DNA from 3 places in the Sphingobium sp. AP49 genome. Region 1 is predicted to be linked to each of the others. Evidence: riboswitches for the same ligand, from Rfam matches in the RefSeq annotation. Region 1 holds a riboswitch; each other region holds the start of a gene.
The links. A riboswitch is a leader RNA that binds a small molecule or an ion and turns the genes downstream of it on or off. The one in region 1 is predicted to bind cobalamin.
Positions count from the first base shown of each region.

Region 2: linked by a shared signal. The riboswitch ahead of PMI04_RS18855 (TonB-dependent receptor) and the one ahead of PMI04_RS02555 (TonB-dependent receptor) in region 1 are both predicted to bind cobalamin.
Region 3: linked by a shared signal. The riboswitch ahead of PMI04_RS11850 (cobalamin biosynthesis protein CobG) and the one ahead of PMI04_RS02555 (TonB-dependent receptor) in region 1 are both predicted to bind cobalamin.

Region 1 is NZ_CP124576.1:528,969-536,830, reverse strand. Features, by position in the region: gene cbiB (adenosylcobinamide-phosphate synthase CbiB) at 1-132, opposite strand, end outside; gene cobD (threonine-phosphate decarboxylase CobD) at 125-1,108, opposite strand; gene PMI04_RS02575 (adenosylcobinamide-GDP ribazoletransferase) at 1,105-1,824, opposite strand; gene PMI04_RS02570 (histidine phosphatase family protein) at 1,821-2,390, opposite strand; gene cobT (nicotinate-nucleotide--dimethylbenzimidazole phosphoribosyltransferase) at 2,387-3,400, opposite strand; gene PMI04_RS02560 (DUF1636 domain-containing protein) at 3,397-3,804, opposite strand; gene PMI04_RS02555 (TonB-dependent receptor) at 3,804-5,759, opposite strand; cobalamin riboswitch at 5,901-6,094, opposite strand; gene PMI04_RS02550 (ABC transporter substrate-binding protein) at 6,162-7,022, shown strand; gene bluB (5,6-dimethylbenzimidazole synthase) at 7,009-7,644, opposite strand; gene cobO (cob(I)yrinic acid a,c-diamide adenosyltransferase) at 7,644-7,862, opposite strand, start outside.
Region 2 is NZ_CP124576.1:3,998,827-4,006,688, reverse strand. Features, by position in the region: gene PMI04_RS18890 (fatty acid desaturase family protein) at 1-795, opposite strand, end outside; gene PMI04_RS18885 (copper resistance protein CopC) at 881-1,255, opposite strand; gene PMI04_RS18880 (hypothetical protein) at 1,390-1,650, shown strand; gene PMI04_RS18875 (periplasmic heavy metal sensor) at 1,653-2,087, shown strand; gene PMI04_RS18870 (RNA polymerase sigma factor) at 2,084-2,659, shown strand; gene PMI04_RS18865 (copper resistance system multicopper oxidase) at 2,666-4,405, shown strand; gene PMI04_RS18860 (copper resistance protein B) at 4,402-5,274, shown strand; cobalamin riboswitch at 5,337-5,582, shown strand; gene PMI04_RS18855 (TonB-dependent receptor) at 5,772-7,760, shown strand; gene PMI04_RS18850 (PepSY domain-containing protein) at 7,763-7,862, shown strand, end outside.
Region 3 is NZ_CP124576.1:2,458,388-2,466,249, forward strand. Features, by position in the region: cobalamin riboswitch at 565-789, shown strand; gene PMI04_RS11850 (cobalamin biosynthesis protein CobG) at 1,003-2,124, shown strand; gene PMI04_RS11855 (precorrin-8X methylmutase) at 2,124-2,753, shown strand; gene cobI (precorrin-2 C(20)-methyltransferase) at 2,750-3,487, shown strand; gene cobJ (precorrin-3B C(17)-methyltransferase) at 3,484-4,236, shown strand; gene PMI04_RS11870 (cobalt-precorrin-6A reductase) at 4,209-5,015, opposite strand; gene PMI04_RS11875 (bifunctional cobalt-precorrin-7 (C(5))-methyltransferase/cobalt-precorrin-6B (C(15))-methyltransferase) at 4,981-6,180, shown strand; gene PMI04_RS11880 (cobalamin biosynthesis protein) at 6,177-6,545, shown strand; gene cobM (precorrin-4 C(11)-methyltransferase) at 6,542-7,327, shown strand; gene PMI04_RS11890 (cobyrinate a,c-diamide synthase) at 7,324-7,862, shown strand, end outside.

The sequences.
Region 1 (7,862 bases):
CCAGCGCGCAGCACAATGATCGATGAGCCGCGCAAAGCCGCCGACAGGATGACCAACCCGGCGATAGAGCGCCGCCGGCCAGCCGACCACCGCATCCAGCGCGAGCGCCAGCAACGCAACAGGATCAGCCATGGCGCAGCGCCTGTTCCAGCCGAGAAAGGCCCGCCGCATCCGATGGCAGACCGATGCGTAGCCAGCGCGGCTGGGCCTCGAACGGCCGGGTCAGGATCGCCTGCCCCGCCAACCGCTCGAACAGGGCCATGGCATCGGGCGTGTCGATCAGGCGGAAGAGCGGGCTTTGGCCCATGGGCTGATGGCTGCAGCGCATCAGCAGCGCATCGAGCGCCTGCGCCTCGTGGCCGAGTTGGTCGCGCATCGCCCCTATCCAGCCACTATCACGATAGGCGGCCGTGCCGATGGCAATGGCAGCCGCCGACACCGGCCAGGCGCCGAGCCGGTCCCGCACCCGCGCAATGACCGCACGCGGCGCCACCAGAAAGCCCAGGCGCAGGCCGGCAAGCCCGAAAAACTTGCCGAAGGAGCGCAGCAGCATCAGCCGGCGATCATCGGCAATGAACGGCCCCAGGCTGCTAGCCGGGTGACAATCGGCAAAGGCCTCGTCCACCACCAGCCAGCCGTCCGGCCCGCGCCGGTCGAGCAGGGCCACAAGATCGGCCAGGCCATGAAGACGCCCGTCGGGGTTATTCGGATTGGCAAGGATCAGCGTCTGCCCGTCCGCGTCGCCCAGATGGTCAAGATCGACCGGCGCCGCGCCCTGCACCATCGCGCCATGGGTGCGATAGGCGGGGCTGGCATGGCGGACCGAACCGTCGAGCAATGTGCCGACGAGGCGCAGGCCCACCTCCGTCCCCGGCAGCGCGCAGACATGATCGGCAGCGACGCCGAAATGGTCGGCCGCCGCCTGTTCGAGCGCGCGCAGCCCTTGCTCGTCGGGCAAGGCGCGCCAGTCGATCGCCTGCTCGCTTGCCCCCGGCCAGGCATGAGGGTTGATGCCTGTGGATAAGTCGAGCCAGCTTTCCGGTGCACCGCCAAAATGCGCGCGCGCCGCCGCGACGCCGCCGCCATGCCAGGTCCAGCGCATCGTCATGCCGTGCCACCGGCGATCAGGGCGACGAAAAGCAGGCCGCTTTCAACCAGTTCGATGCCTGCCCCATGGCCATCGCCGGAAATGCCGCCCAGCCTGCGCTTCAGCCACAATCCCCAGACCAGCATCAACAGCGGCGCTGCGAGCAGGGCCGGCAACCACCAGGCCGCGATTATCAACAGACTTATCCACAGGGCGATGTGGATAGTTTTGGCGGCATCGGCAAAGCGCGCGCCCAGCCCGGCATGCAGTGCCGGCAGCATCCGCGCCCACAGCAGCGGCCCGATCCGCGCGGCAAAGGGCATGAGCAGCAGCGGCAACATCATGCCCCGCTCGACCAGCGCATGGAGTAGCAGCAGCTTGGCGATCAGTTGCAGGCCGATCGCCACCACAGCGAAACTGCCGACATGCGGGTCGGCGAGTACCGCCAACAACCGCTCCCGCCCTTTATGCACAGCGCCGCAGGCATCGGCGATGTCACCCAGTCCGTCGAGATGCAGCGCCCCGGTCACGCCGACCCAGCAGAGCAGCCCGGCGAGCGCCCCGATCCAAGGATCGATGCGCACGCCAAGATTGACAGCGAACATGACACATAGACCGACCATGGCGCCGACGACCGGAAACCACCGGATGGACCGTGCGAACTCTGTCTCGTTCGCTGTCACTTTTGGCATCGGCAGGCGGGTGAGGAACTGGATGGCAAGGATCAGTCCCTTCATGGGCGCAGCCCGGTGATGCGGGCAAATGACGGTTCCCCGGTCCAGCGCTCCAGCGACAGCAGCGCGGCATAGGGCAAGCCGAAGCTCCAGCTCTGCTGCACGCTGAACCCGCACAGATGCGCCAGCGCCGCCCGCATCGCCCCGCCATGGGTCAGCACCAAAGTGGGCACGCGCGGCAGATCCTCGACAGCATCGGCAATCCGCCCCAGCAGCGCCGTCCAGCCCTCGCTGCCCGGCGGCGCAAAACCGTCCGGATCCTGCCAGAAACGCGCCAGCGCTTCGGCATCGACATCGGCCGGGGCCAGGCCGTCCCAGATGCCGAAGTCCAGCTCGCGCCAACGCGGATCGACCCATACCGGCAGCCCGGCCCGCTGCCCGATCGCGGTCGCCGCCTGGCGCGCCCGCTGCAGGTCGGACGTCACGATCATCTCGAACTCCAGTCCCACCACCTGCGCCAGACAGGCGTCGATACCCGCCCGGGTCGGCGCGCTGTCGGTCCGCCCCAGCAACAGGCCGGGCGTTTCGGGTGCGCCATGCCGCAGCAGATGGAGCGGCATGCCCATCATGTCGCGGTGGACACCGCCGCTTCGGCAAAGGTCGCCATGCCGGCATGCGCCGCCACCGCCGCGCGGACGATATTGGCCGCGACGGCCGCGCCGCTCCCTTCGCCCAATCGCATGTCTAGGCGCAGCAACGGGTCGAGCCCCAGCCGATCGAGCAGCAACGCATGCCCCGGTTCGGTCGAGCAATGGCCGGCCAGGCAATGATCCGCGATGCCCGGCCTTTGCGCCGCCAGGGGCGCTATCGCCGCACAGCTGATGAACCCGTCGAGCAGCACTGGCACGCCGAGCTGGCGCGCGCGCAGCACCGCGCCGGCAATCGCCGCCAGCTCGCGCCCGCCCAGCCGGCGCAGCACTTCAAAAGCCCCCTCGGGCGCATCAGCATGAAAGGCGATCGCCCGCTCGATCGTCGCGATCTTGCGAGCGACCCCCGCGCCATCCACACCGGTGCCCGGCCCCACCCAGTCGCGCACATCGCCGCCGAAACAGCGTGCGCTCAGCGCCGCAGCGGCGGTCGAATTGCCGATTCCCATTTCGCCAACAACCAGCAGGTCCAGATCCTCCTCGGCCGCCTCCGCGCCGATCGACAGCGCGGCGAGGCATTCCGCCTCGGTCATCGCCGGGGCGGCGGTGAAATCGGCCGTCGGGCTGTCAAGATCGATCGGCCGCACGACCAGTTCCAGGCCCGCGACCTGGGACAACGCATTGATCGCCGCACCGCCGGCCGCGAAATTGGCCACCATCTGCGCGGTCACGGCGGCGGGATAGGCGCTGACGCCATGGATGGTGAAACCATGATTGCCGGCAAAGATCGCCGCTCGCCCCCGTTCCAGCCGGGGCATGCAGCGCCCCTGCCAGCTTGCCATGAAGACGGCGATATCCTCCAGCCGGCCGAGCGCACCGAGCGGCTTGGTCAAGTTCGCCTGCCGCGCCCGTGCAGCCGCGCTGGCCAGCGCCTCGGCTGGAGGCAGGCTGGCAAGGGCCGTTTCAAAATCGGCGATCGAGGCGAAGGTCATTCGACGACAAATCCTTCCGGTGGGGTACGGGTGATGAAATGGCCCTTCACCCCTTCGGGCCATTCCCGAAAGGCGACGCGGCCATGCTCGCTGGCGGCATAGGCGACGGCATAATCAAGGATCGCGCGCGCCGCCTCTTCCTCCGGGGCGAAGCGCCCCAGGACATAGCCGACCTTGCCGGGCGCGCGCAGATGGACGGTGCAATGATCCTGGCAGGCGAACAGGCAGGGCATGTCCTGCACCGCGACGGCGGCATAGCGCGGGTCGGAGGCCTGCACGCTGCGCAGCGCCTGTGCCAGTCGCGCACCACCGCGCACGCCCTCGCCATCCTCTCGTGCATCGGCCGAATGGCGGCAGGTGCTGCAGGCGACGATGGCCGGGCCGGGTTCAACAGGGCGCAACATCAAAAGCGCCCCCGGAAACCGGCATAGATGCTGCGGCCGAGCGTGCCGTAGCGATAGGCCGTCATATACTCCTCGTCGAAGAGATTTTCGACCCGGGTGAAAAGGCGCAGCGCCGGGGTCAGCGCATATTCGGCGCGCAGGTCGACCAGCGTATAATCGTCCAGCCGGATGGTGTTGGCCGCATTGTCATAGCTGTGCCCCGACCAGCGAACTGCCGCCCCGGTGGTGAGGCCGAAGGGCCAGGCATAGCTGATCGAGCCATTGGCGCTGTTGCGCGGCCGGCGTGGCAGCCAGTTGCCGTCATTGGCGGTGCCGTCCGAACGGTCCTCCGCCACGGTCCAGCTGTAATTGCCGTCGATCACCAGCCCCTTGACCGGCTCGATCGCCGCCTGCGCCTCTATGCCATGCGCCTTCGCGCGCGACACATTGAGATAATAGCCAAAGCGCCGCGTCGTGGTGCCCGGCGTGAAGCAGAGCGGATCGGTCGAACTCGACGAACAGCTGTTGTAGATGATCTGGTCGGTCGTGGTCCGGTCGAACCAGGTCGCGCCCAGCCGCAATGTTTCGCCAAAGAAGCGCTGCTCCGCACCTGCTTCCCAGCCATGGGCGCGTTCGGGATCGAGCGCCTGGTTCCCATATTCGGAATAGAGCTGATAGAGGGTCGGCGCCTTGAAGCCCTCACCATAGCTGGCGCGCAGCACCGTCCTGGTCGGCAACGCCCACACCCCGCCGGCCGAAAAGAGGGTGCGGCCGCCATAGCGATCATGATCGTCGTAACGCAGCCCGCCGGTCAGGGTCAGGCCGGCAATCGGCTGGGCATTGATCTGGCCATAGACGCTGGTGATCTCTGCCTTGCCGCGGGCCGGGTCGGGAATGGGCACCGAAAGCGACGCCGAAGGTGACACGCTGCGGAAGCGGCTATTCTCATTCTCCACCCCGAACAGCGCGGTCCAGCCGTCGGCGATGGCGAAGCTGCCCTGATATTCCAACCGCTGGTTGCGCCCGGCGGCGTCGAAGGTCTGACGGCGCTGGTTGCGCGGATCATAATTGTCGCGATCGGTGTCGGTATAGCCATAGCCGAAACGGTTGCGGAACCGGCCGTCGAGCAGCGCGACGTTCAGGCCGGCATAGCCGACAAATTCGCGATTGGTGCCATAGGCCGGGCTGTCCGCGCTGGTCGCGTCGAAATCGACATGGCCGTCGGAATAATAGCCGCGCAGGTCGGCGCTGATCCCGTCCGCTAGCGCGACCTCGACCCGGCCGGTTACGCTGCGGTTGGTATAGCCGTCCTTCTCCTTGCCGCCAAAGGCCGGGCTGATCGCGGAAATGCCCTCGGTGGAGAAGCTCTGGCCGCCGATCCGCCAGCTGACAGGCCCCGCCTTGCCGCCCAACGCCGCGCGGGCACTGACGGTGTCGCGCGATCCGGCCTCGATATCGAAACTGCCTTCCAGCGCCTTTTCGGGCATGGCGGTAACGACATTGACGACACCGCCGATCGCCTGGCTGCCCCACAGGGTCGACTGGGGACCACGCAACACTTCTATGCGCGAGGCATCGCCGACCAGCAGATTGGCGAAATTATAGCCGCCGCCGGCCGAGGACGGGTCGTTGAGCTTGACGCCATCGATCACCACCACGGTCTGGTCGGATTCCGCGCCCCGAATGCGCAGCGAGGTCGCCGTGCCATAGCCGCCATTGCGCGAGATGCTGACGCCCGGCGTGCGCAGCAGCAATTCGGTGACGCCCATATCCTGCGCGCGGTCGATCGCGACCTTGTCGAGCACGGTGACGGAGGCCGGTACCTGATCCACCGGCGTGGCGAGGCGGGTCGCCGTGACGAGGATCGAGGATGCCCCGGCATCGGCGGCGGCATCGGGCGGCGGGGCCTGCTGCGCGTCTTCGGCAAAGGCGGTGGTGGAGAGAAGGAAGGAACAGAAAGTCAGATATTTCAACACGAGGAGACCCCAGCAGACAAAGGGCCACATCATGGGAACGATATCGATACCCGAAAGGGCGCGACATGGTCCCCGCATCCGATGCGGTCCACCTGTCGTCACGCGGGTTCACCCCCGTTCGTCCGACACACCCTGTCCGCACGAAGGACGACCGCGACGGGCAGGTCTCCTGGCTTGCGGGTCATCGCCAATTCGCGCCGCCTTCTCAGGATCTTGCGATCCCAATGGCATATGGTGCGAGGACTCTCCGCTCACAGTTGCAGGGGCAGCCGGGGTCTTGAACCCCATTCCCTTTTCATCCCCGTTGCCGGAGAACCTGTCGCAAGTTGCGCGATACGGGAGCGCGACAGAAGCGTCAATCACCCTTGCCTGAACGGTCATGCCGGCTAAGGACGGATCGTGATGCAACGATGCTTTTCTCGTGGATCCGCCCAGGCGATGATCGCGCTGGGTATGACGGTTCTGGTCGGAACGGGCTTGTGGGCAGCCGCACCGCATGGCGCGCCGAGGGACGAAAAACGTCCGCAACGCATCGTCTCGCTGAACCTGTGCGCCGATCAGTTGCTGGTGGCGCTGGCCGACCGCAACCAGATTGCCGGCCTGACCCACAATGCCGGCGATCAGCAAATGTCAGCCGTGGCAGGCGCCACCAAGGGATTGCCGATTTTGGACGGATCGGCCGAGCAGATATTGGCCGTCAATCCCGATCTGGTGATCGGCATGCCGGCCCGGCGCAACCCGGCGATCGCGATATTGAAGGCGCAGCACTATCCCGCCGTCGACCTGAAAAGCGCGGACAGCTATGCCGACATCGTTGCGTCGATCCGCACGGTGGCGCAGGCGATCGGCCATGCCGATCGCGGGGAGGCGATGATCGCGCGCATGGACCGGGACCTCGCCGCCCTGCCCCGCGCACCCCGGCCCAAGGTGGCGGCCTATTATCAGCGGCGCGGCTATATGACCGGCACGGGCACGCTGGTCGACGACCTCATGACGCGCGCAGGGCTGCGCAATCTGGCGGCCGATCTGGGCAAGCCGGCGATCGCGCAGATCAGCCTGGAGGAAATGGTCGCGGCCCGGCCCGACTATCTGATCGTCGAAAGCGCGACCGACCGGATCAGCGACCAGGGCACCGAAATGCTGCACCATCCCGCGCTGCGCAGCATCCCGCGGATCAGCCTGCCGCAGGCCTGGACGGTGTGCGGTGGTCCGGCCTATGTGCAGGCGGCACAAGCCCTGTCGCGCGCCGTCAGCGCGCGCTGATCTGCGCCAGCGGATCGAGCCGCGCCTGCCAGCCCAGCCGGTCCAGTTCGGGCGTGTCGGCGACGGCTTCGGGATGGCCCAGACATAGCAGCGCGACGAAGGTCCAGCCGGGCGGTACCTCAAGGAGGCCCGCGACAAAGGCCGGGTCGAGGATCGATACCCAGCCGAGCGCCAGGCCGCGTGCCCGCGCTGCCAGCCACAGCGTGTGGATCGCCAGCACCACCGAATAGAGGTGGGTCTGCGGCATGGTCGCGGCGCCCAGCCCCGCGCCGGCCGTAGTCGCATCGTCGCAGAAGACCGCGATAATCTCCGGTGCCTCGCGCAGCCCGTGCAGCTTCAGCGCGCGATAGGCATCATGCCGGGTGGCATCGGTGATCTGGCTGGTCGCGCGCTCGCGCTCGGCATCGACATGGCCGGCCAGCGCCGCGCGCAGCGCCGCCGTCTTCACCCGGACGAAGCGCCAGGGCTGGCTGTTGCCGACAGACGGCGCCAGTTGCGCCAGCGTCAGCAGCTCCAGCACCATCGCTTCGTCCAGCGGATCGCTGCGGAAATGGCGCACGTCGCGGCGCCAGGTGAGCAGGTCGGTCAGCGTCGCGCAGAAATCGGGGGCGAACGCCTGCATCAATATTCGATGCCGGCCTGCGCCTTCACCCCGCTGCGGAAGGGATGCTTTATCATGGTCATCTCGGTGACCAGGTCGGCCGCCTCGATCAGCGCCTCGGGCGCGTTGCGGCCGGTGACGACGACATGCTTCATCGCGTCCTTGGCGTCGAGCACCGCCAGCACCTCGTCCAGCGGCAGATAGTCGTAGCGCAGCACGATATTCAGCTCGTCGGCCAG
Region 2 (7,862 bases), 1.0 Mb from region 1:
CAGCACCCGGTCGAGCAGGGTCGGGATGACCGTGCGGGTGCCGCTGATCTCCTTCTCGTCGGTGATGCCATTATGTTCGGCCGCCGCCCGGATCCGGTTGAAGACATTGACCCAGATGAATTGCGGGATCAGGAACAGGCCCAATATCTGCCAGCGCCAGGGCGACCAGAGGACCAGGCCATAGACCAGCACGGCCCAGACCACGTACCGGATGCGCAGCGCCAGCCGATAGTCGAAGCCGAAGCGCATCGGATTGTGGAAATTGGCGATCGGCGCCCAGATCCGGCCGGCCCGGGCGACGCGATAATAATTGAGACCGGTCACGCTGCGCAGCAACAGCACGAGCATGCCGCGCCCGTCCTTGGGGAAATGCTGGTCGGGATCCTTGCGCTGGACGCGATAGTCGAAATCGCGGACCGTATTGGTATGGCGATGGTGCACCATATGGGCGACGCGATACAGGTCGACGCTCAGCGCCAGCGGATAGGCGACGAACAGGTCGCCGATCAGGTCATTGGCGCGGCGATTGCTGAACAGCATATTGTGGCAGGCTTCGTGCATCATCACCGCCAGGCACTGGATGCGCGTGCCGATGACGACCCCGGCGAGCAGATAGACCGGCCACCGATCGACCCGGATCGCGATCACGCAGGCGGCGATCATCACGATCCATTGGAACAGCAGCAGCAGCGCGTTGCGGCGGTTGGGGACGACGGACAGGTCGCGGATCAGCGGCAGGGTGCCGCGCCGCGAATAGCGATAGCCAGGCGCACGCTCCTGGGCGGTGTCTACCATGGAAACCTGTCTCCGAATGCCGCGCCAGTCCGCCGCCAATGCTATGATTGGCGCGAACCGGCGTCAAGCATCGCCCCGCTGTGACCTATCGCACCGTGAAGCTATATTGGCCGCTGACCGTCTGATGGTCATGGCCCATCACGCTCCAGCTAAGGTCATAGCTGCCGCTCGGCAGCGCGCGGGGCAGAGTGACGACCAGCCCCTTCCCGTCGGCGGCCGGGGCGGTGGTGAAGCCCTTGATCGGCATCGGCGGATGATCGGCCATGCCCGGCATGCCGGTCATGGTGAGGGTGATGCTGCTATGATCGGCCTGCAGCGCTTCGGAGAAGGCGAGGGTCAGCTTCATCGGCTTGGCGACGCTGGCATTGGCGGCGGGGCTGGCGGCAACGAGCTGAGGCTGGGCCAGCGCGGCACCCGGCAACGCGACGAGGGCAAGGGCGAACAGGGGCAGGCGGAACATCGGCATCTCCGAAAAAGGCGCATTTGAAGAGGAATACGCATTGTCCTGTCGCATCCCTCATTCCTCACGCTATTTTGTCTGAGGGATGGGCCGGCCCGATGCGTATCGTCAGGCAGGACAGGAAGGACGGGACCATGGACGATCTGGATGACAGGCTGGCCGGGCTGCGCGATGCACCGGCGACGGCGCGCTTCGACGGGTTGGAGGAGGCGGTGATGCAGGGGCTGGACCGCCGCCGCGAACGCAGCGTCGCGCGGCGCAGCCTGATGCTGGCCGGCGTGATGGCGATCGGCATCGGCTGGATCGGCAGCACCGTTCCCGCGCAGCCGGCGCAGGCCGCGCCCGTGCTGATCGGCATGTCCGACTATGCGCCCTCGCGCCTGCTGGAACGATAAGGATGGGCAGACGCTATTGGCTGGTGGCGCTGGTCGCCTTTGCCGCGGCGCTGGCGGCCGTGCTGGTCGCGCGCATCTGGCTCGCGCCCGCGCCGCCGGTGGAGAATGAGGTGCATGCCTTGTTGCATGAGCGGCTGACGCTCGACGCGGGGCAGAAGCAGCGCATCGCCGATCTGGAAGCCGCCTTCGCGCAGCGCAAGGCCGCGCTCGACGCGGAGATGCGGGCCGATAATCAGCGGCTGGCCGCCGCGATCGCCGCCGAACATGGCTATGGCCCGCGCGTCGCCCGGGCGGTCGACCGGTCGCACCAGGTGATGGGGGAATTGCAGAAGGAGACATTGAAGCACATCTTCGCGATGCGTGGCGTGCTGCGCCCCGATCAGGCCGCGCTGTTCGACGCGGCGGTGGTCAAGGCGCTGACCCAGCCTGTCGGGTGATAGCCGACGATCCCGATGATGCCACGCTGGCGGCGCAGGCGCTGGCCGGGCGACAGGCGGCCTATGGCGCGCTGATGCGGCGGCATCGCGATGCCGTCTATCGGCTGGCGCGCGGCCATGTCGGCGATGCCGACGCGGCAATGGACATCGTGCAGGAAAGCTTCGTCGCCGCCTTTGCCGCGCTCGCCCGCTATGATGGGCGCCGGCCCTTTCGCGGCTGGATCGCACGGATCACGATTAACAAATGCCATGACTGGGCGCGCCGCCGTGCCGTCCGCCGCTTCTTCAGTTTCGCCCGGCCGATCGAGGATGCGGCCCATGTCGCCGACGCGGCGCCCGATCCCGAACAGGCAGCGCAGTCGCGCGCCGGGGTCGCCCGGATCGGGGCGGCGGTGGCGGCGCTGCCGGTGGCGCTGCGCGAGGTGGTTTTGCTGCGCGGGATCGAGGGCATGAGCCAGGCCGAGGTCGCGACGATATTGGACATCAGCGAAAAGGCGGTGGAAACCCGCCTCTATCGCGCCCGCAAGCAATTGCAGCACATGTTGAGGGAAAGCGACGCGGCGCGCGTATAAGCGGATATGACCGATACGCCCTGCTTCTCCCTCGACCGCCGCAGCCTGATCCGGGGTGGCGCCGCCCTCGCGATGGCCCAGACCTTGCCCGGCTGGGCCGCCACCGGCACGCATGGCGCCGCGCAGGGCGCGCTGTCGGGCGAGACGATCGCGCTCAGCATCGGCGACGGGCATTTTGCGACCGGTGGCCGATCGGCCCATGCGATCAGCGTCAATGGCGGCACGCCCGCGCCGCTCATCCGCCTGCGCGAGGGGCAGGCTGTCAACATCGCTGTCACCAATCGACTGAAGGAGGATAGCTCGATCCACTGGCACGGGCTGATCCTGCCCTTCCAGATGGACGGCGTGCCGGGCATCAGCTTCCCCGGTATCGCGCCGGGCGAAACCTTCATCTATCGCTTCCCCGTGCGGCAGGCCGGCACCTACTGGTATCACAGCCATTCGGGCATGCAGGAGGCGATGGGCCTTTATGGGCCGATCATCATCGATCCGGCCAATCCCGATCCGGTGGCTTATGACCGGGAGCATGTGATCCTGCTCGCCGACTGGAGCCCGGTTCATCCGCACAAGCTGCTGCAAAGGCTGAAGCAATCGGGCGGCTATTACAACATGCAGCGCCAGACGCTGGCCGGGTTGCTGGCGGGCAAGGACCAGGCCCTCAAAGACCGGATCGATTGGGGCGAGATGCGCATGGACCCGACCGATATTTCCGACGTCACCGGCGCGACCTACAGCTATCTGGTGAACGGCATGGGCACGGCCGAAAACTGGACCGGTCTGTTCGTGCCGGGCGAGCGGGTGCGGCTGCGCATCATCAACGCGTCGGCGATGACCAATTTCAATGTTCGCCTGCCCGGCCTGCCGATGACTATCGTCCAGTGCGACGGGCAGGATGTCCAGCCGGTCGAGACCGACGAGTTCCAGATCGGCATTGCCGAAACCTATGATGTGATCGTCCAGCCCGGCGAGGCGAGGCCCTATGCCCTGATTGCCGAGGCGATCGACCGGTCCGGCCTGGTCCGCGCCACCTTGGCGCCGCAGCTCGGCATGGTCGCGCCCGTGCCGGCCCGGCGCGCCCGGCCGCTGCTGGGCATGAAGGACATGGGCATGGACATGGGCGGCATGGACATGGGCCACGGTGGCGTGATCGACCTCAGTCAGCCAGCCAATGACGCCATGAGCGGCCACAGCATGAAGATGCGCGACAAGTCGGTCGCGCCGGGCGTGAAAATGGGGCCGGGCGTCGCCACCCTGTCGCCGATGCCGGCCGATCGCACCGCCGACCGGCCGACGGGGCTGGAGCATGTCGACCATCGCGTGCTGACCTATGCCGATCTGCGGTCGCTGACGCCGAACGCCGACCTGCGCCCGCCGAGCCGATCGCTCGACATCCACCTGACCGCGAACATGGAACGTTATATGTGGTCGTTCGACGGGGTGAAGCTGTCGGAAGGGGCCGAGCCGATCGCCTTCCGCCATATGGAGCGGGTGCGCGTGACGCTCATCAACGACACGATGATGCCGCATCCCATCCATCTGCACGGCCATTTCTTCGAACTGGTGACCGGCGAGGCGGCGCATAATCCGCGCAAGCATACGGTGAATGTGCTGCCCGGCGGCAAGCTCAGCTTCGACCTTACCACCGATGCGCTGGGCGACTGGGCCTTCCACTGCCATATGCTGATGCACATGCATGCCGGGATGATGCGGGTGGTGACGGTCCGCCATGGGGAGGACGCGGCATGAGGCTGATCGCGCTCCTGCTGCTCGCCGCCGCCGCGCCGGCGCAGGCCCAGACTGTCGATCACAGCCAAATGGATCATGGGGCAATGGGTCATGCCCAGAATCCAATGGCGCCGGCTGCCGACGCCGCGATCCCGCAGGGCACGCCACCGCCAGTGCCGACCGATCATGCCGCCGACGCGCTCTATGATCCCGCCGCCATGGCCCGCGCCCGCGCGGCGATGATCGCGGAAGGGGGCGGCATGACCTATTCGCAATGGATGCTCGATCGGCTGGAATATCGCGCCGGCAAGGGCGCGGATGGCTATGCCTGGGAGGGCGAGGGCTGGATCGGTGGCGACATCAACCGCTTCGCGGTCAAGAGCGAGGGCGAGGGGAGGTTTGGCGGATCGCTCGAACGGGCCGAGGTGCAGGCGCTCTACAGCCGGGCGATCGATCCCTGGTTCAACCTGCAGGCGGGCGTGCGGCAGGATTTCGGCGAAGGGCCGGACCGCAGCTATGCGGTGATCGGCATCGACGGCCTGGCGCCCTACTGGTTCGAGGTCGGGGCCGAAGCCTTCCTGTCGACCAGGGGCGACGCCCATCTGCGGCTGGAGGCGAGCTATGACCAGCGCCTCACCCAGCGGCTGATCCTGCAGCCCGCCGCCGAGTTCAATCTGGCGGCGCAGGATGTGCCCGAACTGGGAATCGGCGCCGGTCCGTCCGATATCGAGCTGGGGCTGCGGCTGCGCTACGAGATTGCCCGCGAATTCGCGCCCTATGTCGGCGTCAATTGGGAGCGCAAGCTGGGCGATACGGCCGATTATGCCCGTGCCGCAGGCGACAAGCCGTCGGCCACCAGCCTGGTGATCGGCCTGCGCGCCTGGTTTTGAGACTGGCTTGCAGCCCGCCTGATATTCGATTATCGATCCCGCCGATCCCGCGCCGCAAGGCATGGGATCATGATCGCGCCGGTGTCCCGAAAGGGGCTTAATAGGGAATGCGGTGCGGACGGGTGACTGTCCAAATCCGCAGCTGTCCCTGCAACTGTAAGCGGTGAGCGCGATGTACATGTGCGGACGGCAGAATGCCCGATCCGCCAGCCACTGGGCCGGACGCTAAATCCTGCGAGGCCTGGGAAGGCCGTGCATCAAGCGATGACCCGTGAGCCAGGAGACCTGCCGGCGTCTGGTCGCTCTTGCCTTGGTCCAGGGGATGGCCGCGGCACGGTAACTTCCGTCTGAGCGACGAACGAGCGGCTGGGGCCGCTGCGACGACGCGCGTCGGTTGCCCTTGGGCGCCCGGCCGGCGCGTGTGTCGGACGTTCGCGCGCGTGCCGCTCGTGAAGGTTGCCCCCGCCCGTCGAACGCGGCGCCGGATGGGGGAATATATGAAGTCCAATATCGTTTCACGGGCCGCTCTGGCCCTTTCGCTTGCCATCGTATCGCCGGCATTTGCCGATGAAGTCGAAGGCGACAGCATCACCGTCACCGGCACCAGCCTGGAAGAGACGCTGCCGCAGCAGCTGTCGCGCTATGGCCATGCCATTGAGATCGTCACCGACACGCAGATCCGCGATGCCGCCGCGATCGACACCGCCCGCGCGCTCGAAGCGGTGCCGGGCCTGTTCATCCGGTCGCAGTCCGGGCCGTTCAGCTATGTCGACATCGCGCTGCAGGGGTCGCGCACCAAGGACGTGCTGTGGACGATGGACGGTATCCGCCTCAACAACCGTCTCTATGGCGGCACGTCACCCAACGACACCATGGCCGCCAGCATGATCGAGCGGATCGAGGTGCTGAAAGGGGGCGAAAGCCTGTTCTACGGCACCCAGGCGGCGGCCGGTGTCATCAATGTCGTCACCCGCGATTTCAGCGACGATCTGGGCGGCCAGGTCAATGCCAGCCTCGACAGCTATGCCGGCACCAGCCTGGATGGCTATCTGCGCGGCGCGATCGGCCAACATCGCTTCGTGGTCTGGGCCAATCGCAGCCAGTCGGACGGCTATCGTCCCTATGACGTGATGCAGCCCAGCGCCACCGATCGCGCGCGCGGCTATGATCTCTGGTCGGCGGGCATCAAATATCAATATGATATCGCGCCGGACCTGCGCCTGAGCGCGCTTTACCAGCACACCAAGGCCGATCTCGACAATATCAGCGCGACGCGGACGAAGGAGAGCCGCAACGACCGCAATGAGGAAGTGGCCAGCCTGCGCCTCGACTATACCGGCGAGGATGGCGTGCAATTCTTTCTCAAGGGTTATTTCCACGACTGGAAGACCGCCTATGTCCAGATCCGCAATCCCATTCCGGCGGGACCGCCGCAGATCATCTACCCGGCCGGCACCTTCTGGGGCTATCAGGATTATGGCGGCAGCGCGGTGGTGCAGCTCAACATGCTGCGCGGCATCGACACGCTGATCGGCTATGATTTCCAGAGCTTCAACGGCCGCGACGACGTCCTGCTGATCGCGCCGACCGACGAACAGGTCCATGCCGGCATCTTCCAGCTGCGCACCAATGACGACCTGTCGAGCAAGGGGCGGATCGCCGCGGGCCTGCGCTACAACAAGGCGAAGGGATCGGAAAAGACGATCTGGAACGTCTCGGGGCGCTATGATGTCAGCGACGCCTTGTTCGTGGAGGCCAATGGCGGCACCTCCTTTGTGCTGCCCGACGCCTCGCAGCTCTATGGCAATGATCCCTGTTGCGAGGTCGGCAATCCGAACCTGAAGCCAGAGGAGAGCCTGAACCTCAACGCCGCGCTGGGTGGCGCGTTGGCCGGCGGTGCGATCCGCTGGAAGGCGACCTATTTCAACCGGCGCATCACCGACCTGATCGACACGACCTATGATGATCCGGGCTTCCCCGAGGGCACCTATATCAACGTCAGCGACAAGGTGCGGGCCAAGGGCGCCGAGCTGGAACTGAATGCGAACCTCAGCGGCGGCTGGGGCCTGTCGGCCAGCTACACCTATTCGCGTGTCCGCAATCAGGGCAGTTCGGTGCAGCGGGATCGCAATCCGGAGCAATATGGCCGCGCCGCGATCGTCTATGCGCCGGAAACGGGCCGCTTCGGCGCCAATCTGTCGGCCAATTGGGTGGGCGATGTCTGGTCGACCGCATCGGGCTTTGGCCGGATGAACTATGGCAATTATGCCGTGGTCGATGCAGGTGCCCATCTGTGGCTGGACCAGGCGCGGCGCAACCGGTTCGGCATCAATGTCGAGAATCTGTTCGACCGCGATTACGCCTCCACCGGCTATCGCTCGGCGGTCAGCGATGCGGGGGTATTGGACGGCAGCAACAGCCGCTTCCTCTATTTCTACCGGGGCGTGCCGCGCACGCTGCGGGTCAGCTATGGCCTGAGCTTCTGACGATGATGCGGCCGGTCCTGCTGCTGCATCGCTGGCTGGGCATCATCATCGGCGCCGTCATGACGCTGTGGTGCCTGTCCGGCTTCGTGATGCTCTATGTCG
Region 3 (7,862 bases), 1.9 Mb from region 1:
GCACGGGTGCTTTCCGGGACGGTGACATCGACACCAGCCAAGCCCTGTTCGACGCCAAATTCTGGGGCCAATATTGGACCGTCCATGCCGCGATCTCCACCTGGGCGGGTTGTTCCGGACGGGTCCAGATATGATCGAGGCCCCCGACCAGCAGCCGGCTCTGCTGCCTTGATCGACGCGGCGTCGCTCATTCGGCGGCGACGGCGGTCGGCTGGATGAGGGTGGCGCTGTGGCGTCCGTGTCCGCGATGGCCGGCCTCAGTCCGGCGAGGGCCTGGATATGGCCGGGATTGCGACCAATCGCCGCCGCCCGCCCCTTCCAGGATCGCGCCCAAATGCGGTTGGCGGCATAGTTGATCGGCCATCATCATCTCCCTTGGATGCGGCCCCGGTACCGATGCCCCCCCCCGTATCGATGGCGCACATGTCGTAACGCGCATCGCCGCCGCAATATCGCGACGCCTGCCCCGTCGGCTGGCCGCTTCTGGATGATCGGCAAACGATCCGGCCTTGGCTTATGTCAGCGCGTGGCATAGAGAGGCGGCGTGCCGCGGGGCGATCCGCGGTGCATCATGATCGTACCGGTGCTTCGCAAGAAGCATAATCGGGAATGCGGTGCGGGAATATCTTCCCAAATCCGCAGCTGTCCCTGCAACTGTAAGCGGATAGTGCGATGCGCAGGCCCTGTCATCCAGGGCAGCCACTGGACAGGCCGATTGCCGATCCGGGAAGGCGTGCATCAAGCGACGACCCGTGAGCCAGGAGACCGGCCGGTGCGCTGTTCGCTCTTGCCCTGACCCAGGGAATGGTCTTGGCACGGTAATCTCCGTCTGGGCGACGAAACCGTGTGGCTGGGGCTGCACGTTCGCGTAGTGACGGGCTTCTGACGCGCAGGCCCGCCGCGCCCGCGTCGACCGGCTATGCCCGGCAAGCCCCGCCATCGTTGCCGCAGCGCGCGGGGGATTGCCTCATGGGTCCGGACGACCCGAACAGAAATGCCGGCATGGCCAGGGGCTGGTGCCCCGACGCCTGGCGTCCGATGATGGCGGGCGATGGCTTGCTGATGCGGGTAAAGCCGCGTCACGCTCGCCTGACGCCGGAGGCCATGGCTGTGCTGGGCAAGGTCGCGATGACCTATGGCAATGGTTTGATCGACCTCACCCGGCGCGCCAATGTGCAGATACGAGGGGTCGCGGCCCAGCATTGGCGTGTCCTGCTCGACGACCTCCTTGCGCATGACCTGGTGGACGCATGTCCCGTGCGGGAAGGGCAACGCAATATCCTGGTAACCCCCTGCTGGCGGACAGACGACGACAGCCATCGGATCGCCACCGACATCATGGGCCGGTTGAATGACCTTCCCGGTCTACCCGGCAAGGTCGGGTTCGTGATCGATGCCGGTGCCGGACGGTTGCTTGCAGAGGAACCGGGGGATTTTCGCGTCGAGCGAAGCCGCGATGGGCATCTCATCCTGCGTGCGGACGGGCATGCCACCGGCATCCGGGTCGAACGAGAGACGGCGGCGGATGGGCTGATCGCGATCGCGCGCTGGTTCGTGGAGAGCGGCGGCGCGCGCAGTGGGCGCATGGCACGCCATCCAGCCCCACTGCCCCAATGGGCCAGCGGAACGGACCACCCTGCCCCGGCACTGCCGATGCTGTTGCCCGGCCCGCTCGACATGGGCGTCGCCTATGGCGTCGCCTTCGGCCGCATGAAGGCGGCCACCTTGCTCCAGCTTGCAGATATGCAGGGGACGAGCGCAGTCCGTGTAACGCCGTGGCGGACCCTGGTGGTTGAGGGCGACAGCCAGATCCTCCGCCATGCCGACCTGACGACCGATCCGGCCGCGCCATTACGGCGTGTCGATGCCTGTCCCGGAATGCCCGCCTGCGGGCAGGCAAGCGTGGAAACCCGCCAGATAGCAATGCGCCTAGCGGCGAAGGTGGCCGGAAGCCTGCATGTATCGGGCTGTCCGAAGGGCTGTGCCCGCTCGGCGCGGGCCGATGTGATGCTGACCGGGCGCAACGGAGCCTATGACCTCGCGCTCAATGCCACGACAGGCACGGCCCCGCTGCACACCGGCCTCGATCGCAATCGGTTGCTCAGCCATTTTGGAGCCTGCTGATGCCATATGATTATGAAAAGGATGGCCCCGCCATTTACCAACGGTCCTTCGCCATCATCCGCGCCGAAGCCGATCTGGCCGGTTTCAGCCCCGAAGAAGAACCTGTCGCGGTGCGCATGATCCATGCCAGCGGCATGGTCGGACTGGCGCCGCATATCCGCTTCTCACCCGGCTTTGCAATCGCTGCCCGCACGGCGCTGACGGCCGGTGCCCCTATCCTGTGCGACGCGCGCATGGTGTCGGAAGGCATTACCCGTGCACGCCTGCCGGCGGACAATCCGGTCATCTGCACGCTGCATGATGACGCGGTGCCCGACCTTGCCCGGCATATGGGCAACACGCGCTCCGCCGCCGCGCTGGAGCAGTGGCGTTCCCATCTCGGCGGGGCGCTGGTCGCCATCGGCAATGCGCCGACCGCGTTGTTCCACCTGCTCACCATGCTGGAAGAACCGGATTGCCCACGCCCCGCCGCCATCATCGGCTGTCCGGTGGGGTTCGTCGGCGCAGCGGAATCCAAGGCGGCGCTCTGGCAGGCCATGCCGGCCCCCTGTTGTATCGTGGAAGGGCGGCTCGGTGGCAGTGCCATCACCGTGGCGGCCATCAATGCGCTGGCGAGCCGCGTCGAATGAGCGATATGGAGCGATTGGGCACGATCCACGGCGTCGGCCTTGGCCCCGGGGCGCCGGACCTGTTGAGCGTACGGGCCGACCGGCTGGTCAGGGGCGCTCGGCATATCGCCTTTTTTCGCAAGAAGGGACGCCCCGGTCAGGCACGCCGCATCGCGGCGGGAATGTTGCGGGCGGACGCCGTCGAGATTGCAATGGAATATCCGGTGACAACGGAGATTCCCGTTTCCGACCCGCGCTATAATGCCATGCTTTCGAGCTTCTACACCGAGTGTACCGAGCGACTGATGGTTGCCGCCGGCAGCGGCGAGGATGTCGTGGTTTTGTGCGAGGGCGATCCGTTCTTCTATGGGTCCTTCATGCATCTGCACAGTCGACTGTCCGGGCGCGTCCCCGTATCCGTCGTACCGGGCATCACCGGCATGGCCGGTGCCTGGAACGCGACCAGCCTGCCCATATGCTGGGGCGACGACGTGCTCACTGTCGTCATGGCGACCCTGCCGGAGGAGGATTTGGTCCGGCATATCCGGCAGACCGATGCTCTGGTGGTGATGAAGATCGGCCGCAATCTCCCCAAGCTGCGCCGCGCGATCCGGGCGGCTGGTCGGGAGGAACAGGCATGGCTGGTCGAACATGCGGCGATGCCGGAGCAGCGCGCAACCCGACTGGTCGACGCACAGACGGTGACGCCCTATTTCTCGATCCTGCTGATCCATGGCCAGGGGCGCAGGCCGTGAGCGGCTGGATCGCCGTTGCCGGCCTGGGGCCAGGAAGCGCGACATTGATAACGCCCGAAGTCAGCGCCGCACTCGCGCGCGCCAGCGACCTTGTCGGTTATGCGCCCTATGTCGCACGAGTGGACCCACGCGAGGACCTTGTGCGGCATTCGTCGGACAATCGGGTGGAACTGGATCGGGCGGCGCTGGCGCTCGATCTGGCTGCGCGTGGGCGGCGCGTGGCAATCGTCTCGTCGGGCGATCCCGGCGTCTTTGCCATGGCTGCGGCGCTATTCGAGGCACTGGAGGCAGGGCCGGCTTCCTGGCGCACCCTGGATATCCAGATTTTGCCGGGTATTACCGCAATGCTCGCCGCGTCTGCCCGTGCGGGCGCCCCGCTTGGCCATGATTTCTGTGCCATCAACCTTTCCGACAATCTCAAACCCTGGTCGGTGATCGAGCGGCGACTGCGGCTGGCCGCGGCGGCCGACTTCGCCATGGCCTTCTATAATCCGCGCTCCCGATCCAGGCCGGACGGTTTTGCCAGGACGCTGGCGATCCTGCGCGAAAGCTGCGGTCCAGAGCGCCCCATTCTGTTCGCCCGCGCGGTCACGACGCCCGAGGAGCAATTGCATGTCACGACCCTTGGCACGGCACGGGCGGATATGGCCGACATGCGCACAATGGTGATTGTCGGGTCGAGCCAGACGCGGATTATCGAGCGCCCGATCGGCCCCATCCTCTACACGCCTCGGTCGATCCCGGCATGACCGATCCAGCGCAGCACATCCTCGCTCGCCTCGAACAGCAGGCGGTCGGGCAGCCATGGCCGATCAATCATCAGGACCGGCAGGCCGAGCTGGCGTGCGGCGGCGAGTTTTGCGGCCGCGCCCGGTCCGCCCGCATTCTTGCACAGGACAAGGTCCACGCGATGCGCCTGCATCAGGGTGCTGTCGCCATCCACCGTGAAAGGCCCGCGATCCACGATCAGACTGTGCAGCGGCAGAGGCGGCGGATGGTCGGGCGCATCGACGAAGCGCAATATATAATGATGGTGCGGTTGTGCCGAAAAGGACGCCACATGCTGGCGACCGAGCGCCAGCATGATCCTGCGTCCTGGACCGTCGAGCGCAGCAACCGCGGCCGCGATGTCGGCAACCTGCGTCCAGCGATCCCCGGTGCCCGGCGTCCAGGCCGGGCGGGTAAGCGCAGCAAGGGCGACGTTGGTGCGGGCTGCGGCCTCGACCGCATGGGCGCTCATCGTTGCGGCAAAGGGATGGGTCGCGTCCACCACATGCGTGATCCGATGGCTGCGCACATAATCGACCAGCCCATCGACGCCGCCAAAACCGCCGACCCGCACCGGGATCGGTTGGGGCCTGGGGTTCGCTGTGCGTCCGGCATAGCTCAGCGTTGCGGTCATCCGTGCCTCGGCCAGCAACATGGCGAGCGCAGTGGCCTCCGTCGTGCCGCCCAGCAGGAGGATGTTCGGGGTGGATGAGGAGATTGTCGAAATGGCGATGCCCCCATGGTTGACGATCATCGGCATCGGTGAAAGCGGCGCCGATGGCCTATCCTCCACTTGCCGCGCGGCATTGGCGCAAGCGGAATTCGTCATGGGTGCGCGTCGCCACCTGTCGCTGCTGCCCGCGCTTAGCTGTCCGCTGATCGAATGGCCAGTCCCCTTCGCGGACGGCATCGCGCAGTTACTGGAGAAGCGCGGGCGCAGGGTGGTGATGCTGGCATCAGGTGATCCCTTCTGGTTCGGCGCGGGAAACAGCGTGACGCGGCATCTCTCCCCGTGCGAATGGATCGCCCATCCCGCGCCATCGACCTTCAGCCTGGCGGCCGCCCGCCTAGGCTGGGCGCTTCAGGACGTTGCCTGCCTTGGCCTTCACGCGGCGCCGCTGGAACGGGTGCGGCCGCACCTGTCGCCAAGGCAGCGCTTGTTCATCCTGTTGCGCGACGGCGACGCGATGACCGAACTGGCCGATTACCTGACCCATAAGGGCTTCGCCCAATCCCGCCTGCACATCATGGAACGCCTGGGCGGCCCACATGAGCGTGTACGTTGCGTGACAGCGGCAGCAATGATGCCGATGGACATCGTGCACCCTGTAATGGTCGGCGTCGCGGTGGCGGGAGACGGCCCTGCCCTGCCCGGCACCAGCGGCCTGCCCGATGGGATGTTCCATCATGATGGGCAGATTACCAAGAGCCCGGTCCGGGCGCTCACGCTGTCAGCCCTGGCACCGCGCCCGGGCGAACTGCTCTGGGATATCGGCGCGGGTTCGGGATCGATTGCCATCGAATGGTTGCTTGCCCACGCCGCCAATCGCGCCATCGCGATCGAGGCCGATCCCGTCCGCGCAGACCGGGCACGCGCCAACGCGCTGGCGCTCGGCATGGACAGGCTGACGGTGATATCGGGCCATGCCCCCGATGCCTTGCCGGCAAGCCAGCCTCCCGATGCCGTCTTCATCGGTGGTGGCCTGTCGCCGATGCTGCTCGGGCGATTGCGCGACGACCTGCCCTGCGGAACGCGCCTGGTGGCCAATGCCGTAACGCTGGAATCCGAGGCTCTTCTGATCGCCTGGCATGGTCGCCATGGCGGTACGCTGTTGCGCATCGAACTGGCGGATGCCGCGCCGCTGGGCAGCCGCCATGGCTGGCGATCCCGCTATCCGGTGGTGCAGTGGAGCGTGACGCTATGATCTTTGCCGGTTTTGGCTTTCGCCGCAGCGCCACCATGGCCTCGCTGCGCGCCGCGCTGGAACAGGCGTGGGACGGCGATGGCGTCCTTGCCGGCCTGGCGACGCTGGAGGACAAGATAGAGCCCGCTGCCGAACTGGCCCGACTGCTTTCGCTGCCGCTCATCCCGATAGCCCCGCAATGGCGCACAGCGCTGCCCCTTCTCTCCCATTCCACCGCAGCGCACACCGCGCGCGGTACCGGCAGCGTTGCAGAGGCATGTGCCCTTACCGCCGCCGGGGGAGCCAGCGCCCGGCTGATCGCCCCGCGCGTCATTTCATCGGATCGCCTGGCAAGCTGCGCGATCGCCGAAGGAGTATCGACATGACCGTTCATTTCATCGGCGCGGGGCCAGGTGCCCCGGATCTGCTCACCTTGCGGGGGCGTGACCTGATCGCGGCCAGTCCCGTCTGCCTCTACGCCGGTTCGCTGATCCCCGACGCCGTGCTGGATCATTGCGCACCGGGCACCCGCATCGTGAATACCGCCGTCATGGACCTTGACGCGATCATGGCCGAAATCGCCGCCGCAAACGCCGCAGGACAGGATGTGGCCCGGCTGCATTCAGGCGATCTGTCGGTCTGGTCGGCCATGGGCGAACAGTTGCGCCGGCTGCGCGCCATGGCGATTCCCTTTACCATCACGCCCGGCGTGCCCGCCTTCGCCGCCGCTGCCGCCGCGCTGGAAACGGAATTGACGCTACCCGCGCTGGGCCAGTCCCTGATACTTACCCGGACGCCCGGCCGTGCCAGCACCATGCCCGCGACCGAGAGCCTGTCCAATTTCGCCGTGACGGGCGCCACATTGGCGATCCATCTGTCCATCCACAATCTTGCGCAGGTGGTTGCGGACCTTCTCCCCGATTATGGCGGGGATTGTCCGGTCGCCATTGTCTGGCGTGCGAGTTGGCCGGACCAGCGCATCTTGCGCGCAACGCTGGCGACGGTCGAGACGGCCGCGAGGGGCTGCGCGGAGCGGACCGCCATCATCCTGGTGGGCCGCACGCTGGCGGCCCAGGATTTCGCCGAAAGCAGCCTGTATGCGCCGGATTATGATCGACGCTTCCGCCCGCAGGGGGCTGCGTCGCGCTTTGCCGGGTTGTCGGAATGATCACGCCCGGGCTGGTGATATCAGCAGCCGCGTCCGGCATGGGCAAGACGACGGTCATGCTGGGGCTGCTGCGGGCCTTTCGCGAGGCCGATCTGGTGGCGCAGCCGTTCAAGAGCGGGCCGGATTATATCGACCCGGGCTTTCACCGGGCAGCCGCGGGACGCGCGTCCTTCAACCTCGACAGTTGGGCAATGGACGCGGGCCTGATCGCGACCATCGCAGCCCAGGCCGAAGGGGCGGATATCGCCCTGGTCGAGGGGGCCATGGGCCTGTTCGACGGCGCGACCGCCCAAGGGGCGGCGGGCAATGGTTCCAGCGCCGATATTGCCCGTCGCATGGGGTGGCCGATCCTGCTCGTACTGGACGTTTCGGGGCAGGCGCAATCTGCCGCTGCCACGGCCCTGGGCTTTTGTCGGTTGGATCCCAGCCTCTCCATCGCCGGCATAATTCTCAATCGCGTTGCCAGTCCCCGACACGAAAGGATGGTACGGATCGGGTTGGCTGCCACCGGCATTCCCGTGCTGGGCGCAATCCC